One region of the Pseudoalteromonas espejiana DSM 9414 genome, then DNA from elsewhere that is predicted to be linked to it. Evidence: riboswitches for the same ligand, from Rfam matches in the RefSeq annotation. Region 1 holds a riboswitch; the other holds the start of a gene.

Region 1 (7,546 bases):
CTAAATCGCTTAAGTTATCAAAGTCGACTGTTATATCAATCATGTACGGGGTTACTTTACCGCTGTATAAATCGAGAGTATGGTCAATTCGCTCGCTTTTAACTTGGCGTAGGCGCTCGGTTTGGCGATTAATTTGCTCTTGCTTTGATTTAATTAACGAGCGTCTGTCTGCAATTGAGCCGCTATTTTTTTGAATGTCTTGCAGGTAATCGTCAACTTGTTCGCGCTCTGCTAACAATTGCTCTTTTAGCATGGCTTGCGCTTCTACTGATTGCTGCATTACTTCAAATTGCTCTAAACGTTTTAGGGCGCTCTCTGCGCTCATTAGCTCATCGTAGAGTGCGTCTTTTTCTTTTTGTTTGTCGGCTACATTAGCAGCCACTTCGCGCTGCTGTTTAAACTCTTTTAACGAGTGCTCAAGTGCACTTAACTGCGCCGTTAATTGCTCTTTGTTTTCGCCGCTTTGCATGTGTACTGGCGAGAGCTTTTTAAGTTTAATACTTGCGCCCGGAAGCGTTAGCACGCCGCCTTTAACGTTTTCACTTAATAGCGATAAAAAGTCCCCAAAGGCGTCTTCATCATCAATGGTTATATCGCCATTAGTGGTGGTTGCAAACGAGAGTAGGTCGGGGTTTAAAAGTCGCGATATTTCTTCAACTTCTTTAAGCGATAGGTCTTCGCGCATACGAGTAAACAAATTAAACTCAAGGTTTTTAAGCTGCAGTTTTAAGCTTTTTATTTGTTTTTGAGTTTCGCTAATGCGGTAATCAAGCGTGTGTAGGCTTTGACCTTGTGCACTGGTTATAGAGTGCGAAAGCGACTCGTAATCATGCTTGAGCTGGCTAAGGCTGGTTTTAAGCGTGGCCTTATTTACCAGTTCAAACTCGCTTTTTAGAGCGCTGTAATCTAAAAACCATTGCTCAATTTGGGTTTGTCTGCGCTCTATATCGCGCGATTGCTGCACGTATAGGCTTTGTTTTTGTTCAAACTCATGTTTTTCGTGTTCTATGTCTTCAAGTGCAACACCTAGCTCATTTAGCTGCTCTTCTTGATAGGTATCAAAGTCTATTAATGCTTGGTCAATTTTAGGTGCGTAGGCTGCTAATTTACCTTTAAGCACTGTTTGATTTTCAAGCATTGATTCAAGCGCACTTATTGGCTCTTGCATTGATTCAAGCGCTTTTAATTCACGTTTAGCCCGGTTTACTTTATCAAACGAGCGACGCCATACTTCGTAAAAGTCGACCTTTGAGTTTGACATATGGCGCTCAAATACACGCAGCATAAAGCGTTTAACATCGCTTGCGCCTAATTTGTGTAAGTTAAGAATACGCCTAAAAATTTCTTTATAAATGGCAGAGTCTTGCACATTATTAAGCGGGATCATTTTTAAGTTAATGTCGCCGTCAAACGGGGTTGCGCCGCCGGTAAGTAGGGCGTTTAGCTCTTGTGCTTTTAGCTCTATAGGGTTGTAATTAAGCGACTTCAAATGATTAAACAGCTTGGTAAACTTAATTATGGTATTACCTTGTGTGTACTGCGCTAAATCAAGTTTGCCCTGATAACAAAAATACTGATGCGCGTAACCGGCTATTTTACCAAGGCCCGCTACACCAATAACGACCGAGCCATGAGGCAAGTTTGCTTCTAGTAAAATGTACGACTGATCCGATGAAAAATAAAACTTACGGGTTTCATCTAAATCGTGCCCATCCCATTCGGTTAGGCGTAAATCGTTTATAAGCGGAAATTGCAGGGCGTTAATAACCGAGCTTTTACCGGTATTGTTAGGCGCACAAATAGAGCTACTTTTATCAAGCGGGATCACACACTTTGCATAGCCTGCGGTATTAAGTAGGGCGAGTTTGCTCAGTCCGTATAGGTTTTTCATTCCTCGTCCTCCGTAATGTAGGTTTCTTCGTTTACTTCAATTAGCGCATCAATGTAGCGGTGAATAGGAGCTTGTAGCAGGAACCCGCCTTCTACTTCGCGGGCTAAACCTAAACGTACCATGCGCAGGTATACGTCTTTTCGTAAATCTGAGCCCGAAAATATCTCAAGCTGATCAAACAAGTGTTTGTTAATTTGCACTAAGGTTTGCATTAGTTCTAAATCGTTTACTTCATCAAACAAGGCGCGCATTGGGTCTTTACCGGTATTGGCAAAATGCTCAATTAAAATGTAAATAGTAAGTGCGATAGCACGGGATATTTTACCCATATTTGGCGTGCTTTCGTCGCTGGCAAAGTAGTAAAAGCCGCGGCTGTCGTGTTTTAAATCGTGGCCAAGGGCGTTAAATAAAGCACTGTAGGCGTCTATGTGTTGGTCAAGCTCTTGCCACATTACGTTGTCTTGTTCGCAAATATGGTAACCTGCGCCTAATTTTTTATTAATGGCTTGCAGATGTGTTAGCTCGTCTAGGTTTATATGTGTCATGTGTTACTCGTCTGCCTTTGTATCTGGCTGAGGCGCTGAATTAAATGGGTATAACGAAAAATGTTGGCCGGCTATTTTTACGCGCGCTTTTTCATCGCTTTGGCTAATGTGTACGTCGCTGTCGCTGACTAATTTTTGATATAAAAATAGCATTTCGTCGGCGTCTAGCTCAGGGTAGCTTTCATCTAAAAATTGCAGCAATGGTTGAGGCTTTTTGCGTTTTTTATTAAAGCGTTTTGCAAAGGTTTTTTTAACATCGTGGTAATCAGGAATGTTAGGCGTTACAAACGCCGGTACGTCTTGTTGCTCTGGGAGTTGGTATTCTTCGTGTTCAAATTCAACCAAGCTTGCCATGTAAGCCACTATATGGCGCTGCTGCCCAAGCGAATAGCGCTGCGCATCGCTTACAAAGTTTGGCTGTACCGCACTTAGCATGTTGTCTACGCCATTTTTACGCACCAGGCCGAGCACTTTTGCCGCTTGGCGGGTAATTAAGTTATTACGGCGCAGCTCTTCGCGCAGTGGCATCAGCATATCGGCACTTTTACGTAAGCTTTCTCTGCCAACTAAGTGCATTTCGAGTATGCGGGTACGTAATTGCTCAAGCATGCGTTTGTCGTTGTAGGCTTTACCTGAGCGCTCAATGTGCTCTATTTGCTTACTTATTTGTTGTTCAATCAGTGTAAAGCAGGCATGAAAGTCGCCCCTAATATCGACCATTTCAAGCATGGGCTCTATGTATTCGTCAAAGGCTTCTATTACGGCTTTATAGCGCTTTTGCAAAGATTGCACAGCGTGATCAGACTTAGCTTGCTCAACAATATTTAATATGGCGTTTTCGTTATGCGCGTAGAGCTTCATTATTTTACGCACCCGATCATCCATAATGCGGCTAAAGCGGCGTAAATCGTCAAAGTCTTCCATTTCGCCCGCGTTATCTAGTCGGTTTCCTAGGCGGGCTAAGTCATCAACCAAAACGCTAATTTCTTGTGCTAAACCTAGGTGTTCTTCTTGTAATAAAAAGGTCGCAAAATCTGCAATGGCACGGTTAATTTCAAGCTGAGAAGATTTAGCCAATGGAATGAGTATATCTTGATTGAGCAAACGATTTGTTTCTTTGTATATGCGCTCGTTTGTCCATGTGGGCTGCTTTTGCTTAATGGCGTTTTGTACGTCTTTTAGACTAAAGTCGGCCATTTTAAAACGTTTAAATAATAGCTCTAAAACACCCCAATGTTCGCTAAGGGTATTAAGCAGCTTTTTAGCTGGGATCATAAGAGGTTACAACATCCTAGTATTTTATTATTGAGTTCTTACAAAGGACTCATTATTACGTATTTTACCTGCATATAGTATTCGTTTTTAAGACCATTTAATAATAGTTTTTGCACATCTGCGGTGCTAAAATTCGCACCAAAATTAGGAACGCTTAAACGCAAGTTGTTTGTGCGCTCTGTTAAAACTATATCAAAGGTTATTTAACTACCATGGTCCTCTCGATAATTTTAACCCTAATAGCGATTGCCTTTTTACTGATCGTTATAGAAGATATAATTCACGTAAATAAAGCTAAAACTACACTCTTTTTTGGAACGCTTTGTTGGATTATACTTTTTGTTAACCCGCTTCATGGGCAAAGCCCTGCAACTATTCAGCATCTTCTTAACGAAAACATATTAGAAATAGCCTCACTGTGGCTGTTTTTAATGGCCGCCATGACCTTTGTTGCCTATTTAAACTCTAAAGGGTTTATAGAAAACATTGTGCACCGGGTAATGCCTAAAAGCATTAGCGAACGACAACTTATGTTTTTAGTGGGCGGCTTTGCTTTTTTGTTTTCATCTATTTCTGACAATGTAACCGCTACGCTTATATCACTTGCTGTGGTTATGTCATTAAATCTTGAAACTAAAAAGCTCATTAAATACGCCACACTTATTGTGTTTGGGGTCAACTCTGGCGGTGTATCGCTAATAACCGGTGATGTAACCACCTTAATGATATTTTTGGACGGCAAGGTTTCAATTGCAAACTTATTACTGCTCATAGCCCCTGCGTTTATAAGTGTAATGCTACTCGCGCTTTTGCTCTCTATTGGTATGAAAGGGCAAATAGAGTTTGTGGGCTCGCAAAAAAAACGCATAGAAAAAACCGACATTACTATTGCCATCATATTTTTATCAACCGTGGTAAGTACGTTAACGCTTAGCGTAATTTATAGCGTACCGCCGCTACTCACATTTTTATTTGGTTTATCGGTTATGTTTTTAGTGGCGCAATTTTTAATGCGCAAAAAAGATATAAATAAAGACATCATCGATTTTGTACGCGACATAGAATACGACACGCTACTGTTTTTTGTGGGTGTGCTTTTACTTGTTGGCGCATTAAAAGAAATTGGTATTTTAACTAAATTTACCGATTTATATACAGTAATGGCACCTGAGTACGCTAACTATTTAATGGGAATATTATCAGCAGGGGTTGATAACGTACCGCTTACTGCTGCGCTATTAAAAGCAGATATAGTAATGAGCCAGCAACATTGGTTGTCGTTTACTTATGCAACCGGTGTAGGTGGCTCAATGCTTATAATTGGTTCGGCAGCGGGTATTATTGCCATGAGCAAACTAAAGGCACTTACTTTTACGAGCTACTTTAAATTATCGCTGCAATTATTAATTTGTTATACCGTAGGTTATGCAGGCGCTTACTTTATGGGTGGTTTTGTTTAATTTTTGCTATAAATGCTTGACACCTAGACGTCTAAACGATAACTTTCAAAGCCCCGCTAATTAGCGGGGCTTTGTTTTATTAGCCAATGGTTAATAAAGCATTCAGAAGAGGTGCGATACTTAGGTATTTAATGGTAGGTGACGAACGCCCGTAACCATTAAAGAGGGAAGTACTCGCCGAGAAAAATACTAGTACGTCGCTATTGTTTTTCGGTTTATGGGGCTGAATCCTCAAAACTGTCACCAATATAGGTGGAGAGCTTCTGGCAGCGGACACATCAAATGCATTCCTTTGCCAAGTTCTTCTTGTTTTTTAGCGGTTAAAATACCGCGAAAGGAGACTAAATGACTACCCAATCAGTGCCACAATCAGTATTAGGCGCAAAATCAGATTACATCGTTGCCAAATTTGGCGGAACCAGTGTTGCAAATTTTGAAGCGATGAGTCGCTGCAGCGAAATTATTGTTGCAGATAAAAGCGTACGTATTGTAGCTGTGAGCGCCAGTGCCGGCGTAACTAACCACTTAGTTGCACTGTGTAAATCAAGCATTACCCCAGAGCAGCGCCAAGAACACATAGACGGCGTGCTAGCCATTCAGCAAGCTATTTTAGATGAGTTATCGCTTGATGCCGATTTAGCCGTAGGCTTTAACGAAACATTAAAAGCATTCCAAACATTAGCGATTGAAACACTAACAACTGATCAGCAGCACGATGAGCTACTTAGCTTTGGTGAGCGCTTATCGTCGTACTTATTTGCGCAAGTGCTGCGTTTAAAAGGCTTAAATGCAGATCGTTTTGATGTACGAAAAGTACTTAAAACCGACAGTCAGTTTGGTAAAGCAACACCCAATGTTAAAGCCACAGCGCAAGCGGCTAAAGAAGTATTAATTCCGCTATTAGATGAGCAGGTAATTGTAACTCAAGGTTTTGTTGGTAGCGACGAATTTGACCAAACAACCACACTTGGCCGTGGTGGTTCAGATTACAGCGCAGCATTACTTGCTGAGGCGATTAACGCTAAAAGCGTACACATTTGGACCGACGTAGTGGGTATATTTAGCACCGACCCACGTTTATGTGCCAAAGCAACGCCTATTGCCCGTTTAAGTTTTGATGAAGCCGCAGAAATGGCCACATTTGGCGCAAAAGTATTGCACCCAGCGACTATTTTACCAGCTAGCCGTAGCCACATTAATGTATTTGTAGGCTCAAGCCGTGAGCCAGAGCGCGGTGGTACGTGGATTGAGCGCGAAAAATCGCAGCAGCCGGGTATACGCGCCGTAACGCAACGTAAAAACCAAATATTGCTCACACTTAAAAGCCCTGAAATGCTATTGGCAAGTGGCTTTTTAGCCCGCGTGTTTACCATTTTAAGTGAGTTTAATATATCGGTAGATTTAGTGACTACCTCTGAAATAAGCGTAGCCATTACCCTCGATAACGCGCCTAATGCCTCGCGCCCAGAGCTTGAGCAAGCGTGTTTAGATAAGCTTGCTGAATTTTGCCATGTATCGGTTGAAAACAACTTAACGCTAGTGGCGCTTATTGGTTCAGAAATACAGCTTCGTCAGCACGAAATGAACCTAATGAATGTACTAAAAGAGTTTAATATTCGTTTAATTTGCCATGGTGCAAGTAAGCACAATCTTTGCTTTTTAGTAGAGCAGGGCGAATCAGATACTGTGGTACAAGCTATACACAGCCGCCTTTTAGAGGCGTAAAAAAGCAGCTAAAGTATAAAGTCTGTTATTAAAAAGCATCGCCAGTCGGTGCTTTTTTTATGCGCTACAGTTACATCAAATTGGGTGTGTTGGTTATTACTTTCAACGGTAACACAGTTACTTGATGCACCGAGTGTTGCAATATTTAACTCATTAAACACATTCGGGCTAAGCAATTTAGCAATAGGGCGGCTGGTGGCTTTAGCAAGCGACTCTTTTAATGTCCAAATTCTAAAAAAGATATTAGCTTGGGTTTGCGTATTACTCGGCTCAGTAATTAGGGCTATTTCGTCTGCGTGATAAAAATGCTTTGCGAGCTTTTCAAATGGGCGCTTTAAGCTTATTTTTTCAATATCAAAACCAAACTCGGTATTAGCTAAGTTAAGGGCTACGCCAACCAAACCGTGGGAGTGTGAAATACAGGTATTAAAAATTTCGCCACTAGCTTGCAACTGTAATTTAGCGCTTGCCTCGTCAAATTGGGTGCTCATACCATTTAGCGGTGTGTTTGCGTATTGTGGCTTAGCTATTTTAAGCAACTGTTTTAGCAGTATACGAGTAGCCAAGTATTCTTGTTTTGCTTGCGCTCTTTTACGGCGGTTTATAACGCCTAGCTCAAACGGGCTTAAGTAATCAGGTAAGTTAAATTT
Region 2 (7,546 bases), 1.7 Mb from region 1:
TAGTTGCAGCTAACGCAATTGCAATTGTAAGTGATTTTAATTTCATTGTTTTCTTCCCATTTTAACAACTTAAAAAATTGTAGCTAATCGATACTAGCTCAACCAGTTTTGTACACACTACCCGAGCTTTTGTTAATCGATACTTAACGAAAAATAAAGATTATAAATTTTTTCAACGATCTACAGGCATTCCAACCAACAATTGTAGGTTAAGTAAAAATTTTTACCTAATCAGCAATTAATAATTTATGTTAATTTATAAATAGTTACTTTTTATGAACGCGAAGAATATCACCACGCTTGTAACTGCTCAATCATTGTACACTCTAATTTATAAAAATGACCATTTATAATCAAAAACTTACAATTTATTACAATACTTAAGTACCGCAAAAAGTCTGATAGCGCGGGTCATTTAAGCCAGCCTCTTGAAAGCGGGTTAAGTTAGGTGTTTTATCATATGGATTACTCATTACCGTTAAGAAGTCGCTTAACAGCTCGCTTTCGCCATGTTGATTATATTGCGCAAGTATTTCTTCAACGATGTGATTACGCGGTATAGCCCGTGGGTTGGCAGCTCGCATTACGTTATAGCTATTTTCATCGCACCTTTTTTGCCACGCGTTTGCCCACTGCGTTAATTCCTCTGGTAGCTCATCACCATTAAGGGATTCGGTTAACGCATCAAAGGTATTAGTATAGTCAAGTTTATGCTCTTGAAATAACAGGAGTAACTTACTGACAAGTTCCACATCGTCTTCATTCTGACCCGCTAAACCTAATTTTTGCGCCCACATTTGATTGTACTGCTCGTTAAAAAGCGTTGAGAACTGGCTGATTATGGGCGTCATTAAGTTTACGGCTTGCTCGTCGTCATCATTAATGAGCGCTATTAAACTCTCAGCTAAACGAGCGCAGTTCCAGCTCGCTATGTTTGGTTGATTACCAAATGCATAACGTCCTTGTTTATCAATAGAGCTAAATACGGTATCAAAATCAAATACATTCATCATCGCACACGGGCCATAATCGATGGTTTCACCACTTACTAGCGTGTTGTCGGTGTTCATCACACCATGAATAAATCCGACTCTCATCCAGCTAATTATTAAGTCTAATTGGCTTTTTATCACCGCATCTAAAAAGGCTATGTAACGCTCAGGCCCGGTTGTGTTAATTTCAGGGTAATGGCGCTCAATGGCTGTATCGGCAAGCTTTTTAAGCCCCTCAGTATCCCCTTGGGTTGCTAAATATTGAAATGAGCCAACTCGAATATGACTACTTGCTAGGCGAGTAACAATTGCGCCAGGTTGCGGCGGATTACGATATACAGCTTCGCCGGTGCCAACCACAGCCAAGCAACGCGTGGTTTTAATACCTAAGCCATGCATTGCTTCGCTCATAATATATTCGCGAATAGCAGGACCTAGTGCACACCGCCCATCGCCTCCTCTAGAATAAGGCGTAGCGCCTGAGCCTTTTAATTGAATATCCCATAGCTGGTTTTTATCGTCACTTATAGCACCGAGCAAATGTGCTCGCCCATCACCCAAGCGTGGTGAAAAGTGCCCAAACTGGTGCCCAGAATAACCAAGCGCTACCGCCTTTATTTGCTGTGGTTCATTGCCTGCAAAGGTACTAGCACGCAGTTGCGGCTCAATATCTATATTAAACTGCTTAGCTAACGATGCGTTCCACAGCAGCAATTGCGGGGTAGCAACACTTGAGGGTTGATCCTCTATTGCGAAGTTATCTGCTATGTCTGTGTATCTTGGCACTAGTTTCATCATTAATCCTCTGCTTGTTGGCTTATACCTACGCGATTGTCACCCACCCCGTAGGCCACAATTAAACTTAACTCTTGCATGCTTAAACCACTTTGCTTTTGCATTTCATTAAAAAATGCCTGCGCAGCAGTGAGTGATTTTTTAGTTTGCAGCCCGCCATCAATTATTTTATGCGCTCTTAGGTAACTTTCTACATCGCGCGAAAGTAAAAATGTATCCTTACCTAGCGCTCTTAAGGCATAGGGGCCAGTATTTCCACCTAAACGAGCGCCGTGTTTTTTTAAATGTGCCCACAAACCGATAATATTATCTGTTGGCCACTGAGCAATAAACTTGCTAAAACTGCCGTGTTCCTGTGCTATTTCGTGGATCATGTAGGCATTTTCAGGAATCGTTTTCACTTTTTTATAATTACGAATAATGCGATCATCCGTTGCTTTTTGCTCTAGCATATCGGGCGGCATCATTAATAACTTATCAACGCTGAATTCCCAAAAGACCTCTCTAAAGCCCGGCCATTTGCTGTTTATTACTGACCAATAAAAGCCACTTTGAAAAACTTTTCGGGTAAATTCTTCAAGCCAATCGTCGTCACTTAACGTGCTTAACGCTTTTTTAGATAAAGGTTTTGCGAGTAATAACTTAAGCATTTTTTCAGAGCCTTTTCGCTCTACCGCTCGCTTATAAATATCACTAAATTTTTCCATACTTATTAAATACCTCGCTGCTCATAGGGTTAGTGTACGAGAAAAGCAGCCAATACGTAACCACCGCTATTTTCGATGAGCTAATCTATATTTAGCAGCTTGACACCTAGACGGCTAAAATGTTTTAATCGCCGCAATTACCCTATTTAAATTGTATTTTGTTAAAGCCTTAGCGTTAAAACAAAATACAAAGGGCTAGAAGAGGTGCGTTATTCAGGTAGCGTATGTTAGGAGCGCAAACTCCAGTGAGCATACGCCAGGGGAATACCGCCGAGAGGTAAACGCTTTTGCGAAGCAATTACTTCGGGCGACTAGGTTGAATCCTAGCGACTGTCACCAATAGCAGCTTTAAAGCAGCTTATTAGTTTGGTGGAGAGCTTCTGGTCTTAAATAATAAGGCCGTGCGCCCTATTATTTTAAGCCCATTCGCTCTTCGAATACTGTTCGAACGACGTTAATGAGGCTCACATCATAAAGCCCCTTTAATATCTCGAACACCTTATAGGTTCGTAAGAGATGATCAACAACTTCAATTTAGACGACTACGCACTGTGGACAGCGCTTGTAACGCCGTTTGATCAACAAGGTAATGTTGACTACGACACACTCACAACTCTCGTTAGTGAACAAGAAGCTGCGCAAAACGGTATTTTGCTACTTGGTAGTACAGGTGAAGGCTTAGCGCTTACACTTAAAGAGCAACAAGCCATTGTTGAGCACGTGTGCCAATTAAAGCCCAGTGTGCCGCTTATGGTTGCTGTGGGCGGTAGTAATTTAGCCCAACAAAAAGAATGGGTTAGCTACTGTAACCAATTACCTATTCACAGTTATTTACTAGGCTCGCCGCTTTATGCAAAACCAGGCGCTGTAGGTCAAACTCATTGGTACGAAAGCTTATTAAACGAAAGCGCGCACCCATGTATGTTATACAACGTACCAGGCAGAAGCGGTGTAAGTATTCCGGTGCAAACCATCGAAAATTTACAGGCGCATCCAAAGCTTTGGGCGTTAAAAGAAGCCAGTGGCAACATCACCCAATTTGAAGCATACCGACAAGCCGCGCCTAATTTAGCACTATACAGCGGCGACGATGCACTTATGCCCTATTTCGCGCAAGCTGGCGCAAAAGGCTTAGTATCGGTTGCGGCAAACGCGTGGCCAAAACAAACGCACGAGTTTGTAAAACGCAGCCTAAGTGGCCAACACCCCAATTTATTTGCTCAGTGGACTCGCGCTATTAATAGCCTTTTTACTGTAGCAAACCCTATTCCCGTTAAAGTGTTAATGCACCAACAAGGCCGCTTAAGTAGCCCGTTGCTGCGCCCACCTTTAACACACCTTGAGTTAACGCAAACCGATTGCATTACCACTGCAAACGACACCATTTTATCTTGGCATTAAATACAGGTTTTTATAATGAGCTGGTTAGAACTACTAAATAATTTAGAATCGGGCGCAGTACGCGCAGCATCACAAAACGAAAGCGGCCAATGGGAAGCTAACGTAGAAGTAAAACAAGGCATTTTAGAAGCCTTTAAAAATGGCACTAACACTGAGTTTGCAGGTGGTTTTGTAGATAAACACAACCTTGCACCACAAGAGTTTAGTACTGACGATGGCGTGCGTATGGTACCAGGCGGTTCAAGTGTTCGCCGTGGTGCATACGTAGCTAAAGGCACTATTATTATGCCACCAGCGTACGTAAACATTGGCGCATACATCGACGAAGGCACTATGGTTGATAGCCACGCATTAGTAGGCTCGTGTGCGCAAGTAGGTAAAAACGTACATTTGAGCGCAGCCGTTCAACTTGGCGGTGTACTTGAGCCAATTGGTGCAAGCCCAGTAGTAGTTGAAGACGATGCCTTTATTGGCGCAGGTTGTGTGATTGTTGAAGGCGTAGTTATTAAAAAAGGCGCAGTGCTGGCACCTGGCGTACGTTTATCTGCAACCATTCCGGTATACGACTGCGTTAATGAGCGTCAGCTTGATAAAGGCGAGCCAATCCCAGAATACGCAATTGTAATACCTGGCTCTCGCCCGGCGTCTAACGAATGGGCACGTGAGCAAGGCTTAAGCATGTCGTGCGCGCTAATTGTTAAATACCGCGACGAACAAAGCGATGCATCATTATTGCTAGAAGAGGTTTTACGATAATGAGCTTTTTGAGCACGCCAATCAAAACCGCTGTTAATACGCTTACACAGCAACTTGATACCCCTTTTTTTGTTTACGACTTAGATAAACTAAACGCACACCTTACGCGTTTAGTTGCGCAAACCGATGTAAAACTTTGGTATGCAGTAAAAGCGAATCCGCTTTCTAAGGTTATTCAAAGCTTAGATAGCGCAGGCTTTAACTTTGACGTAGCAAGTAAAGGTGAACTTGAACAAGTACTTGCACAAGGTATTAGTTCGCAGCGCGTGCTCAACACAGGGCCTGCAAAGAGCCCTAAACAAATTAAACACTTTATTGAGCGCGGTGTGCGCATATTTGTTGCCGAAAGCCTCAATCAAGTACGTTGGTTAAACCAACAAGCGCAGCTGCAAAATACGCAGCTGCAAGTTTTATTGCGTGTGCAACTACGCTGGCCAGAAGGTGAAAAAAACCCACTAGGCGGCGACAGCCTAACTCCGTTTGGGCTTGGCTGCGATGAGTGGCAAGCACTGAATACCGCCGATTACTCAGCCCTTAGCTTTGACGGCCTACATATTTTTCAGTGGGGCAACATGCTTAGCACACAAAAGCTAAGCGAGCTGTGGTCGCAAATGATTGCACCGCTTACAGCCCTTGCTAATAACTTAAATATAAACCTGAAAATTTTAGATTTAGGGGGCGGTTTAGGTATCCCTTATACATCAAGCGATGCAACACTTGAATGGGATGGCCTTATAGCCGCGCTTGCCAAAATAAAACATGACGCGGGTGTAGATGAGTTATGGATGGAGCTTGGTCGCTACGCTGTAGGCGAATGCGGCCACTACGCCAACCCCGTAGTCGAGTGCAAACAAAACTACGGCCAACAGCAAGTTATTTTAACCGGTGGCATTAACCACTTATTACGCCCTGCTGTTACAAGCCAAGATTTTCCTGCGGCGTTATTGCGTGAATCAACTGCACCAAAACAGGCAATGAGCCTATATGGCCCGTTATGTACGGCCCTTGATTGCTTAGGCGAGCACACCCTACCAAGCGATTTAAACGAGCAAGACTGGCTGGTATTTAGCCAATGTGGCGCCTATGGTTTTACCGAAAGCATGCCGTATTTTTTATGCCATGAGCTGGCAGCAGAATACGTTTTACAAAATGGTGAGCTCACCTGCGTACGCCAAGCCGAAGATGCCAGCCACTATTTAAGGTAATAAACATGAGCATAACAACACCAATCAGCCAAGAGAACATTGTAGTAGGAGAAGTGGCAAACGGCTTACCACTCACTATTCCTGTGTACCGCTTAAAAGGCAATGGCAGCGGGCCAAGCGTTTATATTCAAGCAAACATGCACGGCGCTGAAGTACAAGGTAACGCGGTTATTTTTCAGCTGTTAGAGCAATTAAAACAGCTCAATCTAAAAGGCGACATTACCTTAGTACCTTATGCTAACCCTATTGGCTGCAATCAAAAATCAGGGGAATTTACCCTTGGACGATTCGACCCGATTACTGGCACTAACTGGAACCGCATGTATCACTACAACAATAATTTAGTGACCCAGTTTGCCAAAGATCATAGCCAGTACGACGATGCCGCTTTAAAAAATAACTTTAAACAAGCCCTGATTGATGAAATAGACACCAAACTTAACGGCCCAGCTTATTTACTTAATACGGGTAAACGTATTGCGCTTAATCTACAAAAGCTTGCGCACCAAGCCGACATAGTCCTTGATTTACACACAGGGCCTATTTCAAGCAAGCACTTATATTGCCCAACGTATGCAACCGACAGCGCCCGTTATTTTAACATTGAACATGTACTGCTTATCCCAAGCGACTTTGATGGCGCCATGGATGAAGCAAGCTTTTGCCCATGGTGGCACCTAAGTGATGCACTTGGCGCACAAGGCAGGGACTTTAACGTACAAGTAGAAGCCTTTACGGTTGAGCTAGGTAGCCAAGAAAAAATAGATTTAACAGAAGCACTTAACGATGCAAATAGCATATTAAGCTATTTGAATCACAAAAATGTATTAGAAGACGCACCACATAAGCCAAGCAATATAACCCGCTACGCATGCCATTTAGATGACTACTTTGCTTACTACGCCCCTATTGGCGGCATGGTTGAATATGTAGCCCCACTAGGTGGACATATTAAAGCAGGCGAGCCTATTGCACATGTTTTGCGTATGGAGCGCTACTTGAGTGAGCAACCATTACAAACGCTTAGCCTCGATTGCGATGCTATCGCTATTTTGCATTTTGCCTCGGCAAGCGTAAACCAAGGTACTGAGCTTTATAAGTTTTTTACCAACGTATTTGAGCTATAACACATATTGTTGTAGCTCCCCCTTCTCATTGCGTGAGAGTAAGTTACTTAACTTACTAAAAAAGCGGCTTTATGCCGCTTTTTTTTGATCTGTGATAATAGTGTAAACGTAGAGTAATGAAATAAGTGTAAATTCAGTGAAAGTTCACCGTTACATATGTAAAAACACGTTATAATTTATAAATCTACCCTACCCTCAAAGGAATAAACAATGAGCTGGCGTTATTGGATTGCACTCACGGCTTTACTTAGTACCCCCTCTTTTGCCCAAGAAGAGGTAAAAGAAAACGAACAAGACAACGATATAGAGCTTGTTAAGCAATGTATTTTAAACGAAGTCATTGGCGGCGATGGAAAGCAAACCCTAGACGATCTTCGTAAAAAATGTTCAGCGCTTGAGGAAAACAAACAACTAACCGCACTTGATAAACGAAAAGCCCGCGAAGAAGTAAGCAAAAAGAATCGCAACGTAATTACGCCACATAAACGTAACTACATTTTGCCGCTGTCGTATGTATCGCATCCAAACGATCGCCCATTTGATGGCTTTGACGAGCTAACAGA

Evidence for each region. Region 1 has a riboswitch for lysine ahead of lysC (lysine-sensitive aspartokinase 3). Riboswitches for the same ligand answer to the same signal wherever they lie in the genome.
Region 2: linked by a shared signal. The riboswitch ahead of dapA (4-hydroxy-tetrahydrodipicolinate synthase) and the one ahead of lysC (lysine-sensitive aspartokinase 3) in region 1 are both predicted to bind lysine.

What each region holds. Positions count from the first base shown of each region.
Region 1 is NZ_CP011028.1:2,248,490-2,256,035, reverse strand. It holds gene PESP_RS10255 (AAA family ATPase) at 1-1,891, opposite strand, end outside; gene PESP_RS10250 (condensin complex protein MksE) at 1,888-2,436, opposite strand; gene PESP_RS10245 (hypothetical protein) at 2,440-3,711, opposite strand; gene nhaD (sodium:proton antiporter NhaD) at 3,924-5,171, shown strand; lysine riboswitch at 5,270-5,442, shown strand; gene lysC (lysine-sensitive aspartokinase 3) at 5,517-6,896, shown strand; gene PESP_RS10230 (4'-phosphopantetheinyl transferase family protein) at 6,905-7,546, opposite strand, start outside.
Region 2 is NZ_CP011028.1:208,380-215,925, reverse strand. It holds gene PESP_RS01070 (OmpA family protein) at 1-46, opposite strand, end outside; gene PESP_RS01065 (protein adenylyltransferase SelO) at 381-1,787, opposite strand; gene PESP_RS01060 (DNA-3-methyladenine glycosylase I) at 1,790-2,494, opposite strand; lysine riboswitch at 2,686-2,882, shown strand; gene dapA (4-hydroxy-tetrahydrodipicolinate synthase) at 3,011-3,895, shown strand; gene PESP_RS01050 (2,3,4,5-tetrahydropyridine-2,6-dicarboxylate N-succinyltransferase) at 3,911-4,651, shown strand; gene PESP_RS01045 (PLP-dependent decarboxylase) at 4,651-5,856, shown strand; gene PESP_RS01040 (succinylglutamate desuccinylase/aspartoacylase family protein) at 5,862-6,983, shown strand; gene PESP_RS01035 (phospholipase A) at 7,194-7,546, shown strand, end outside.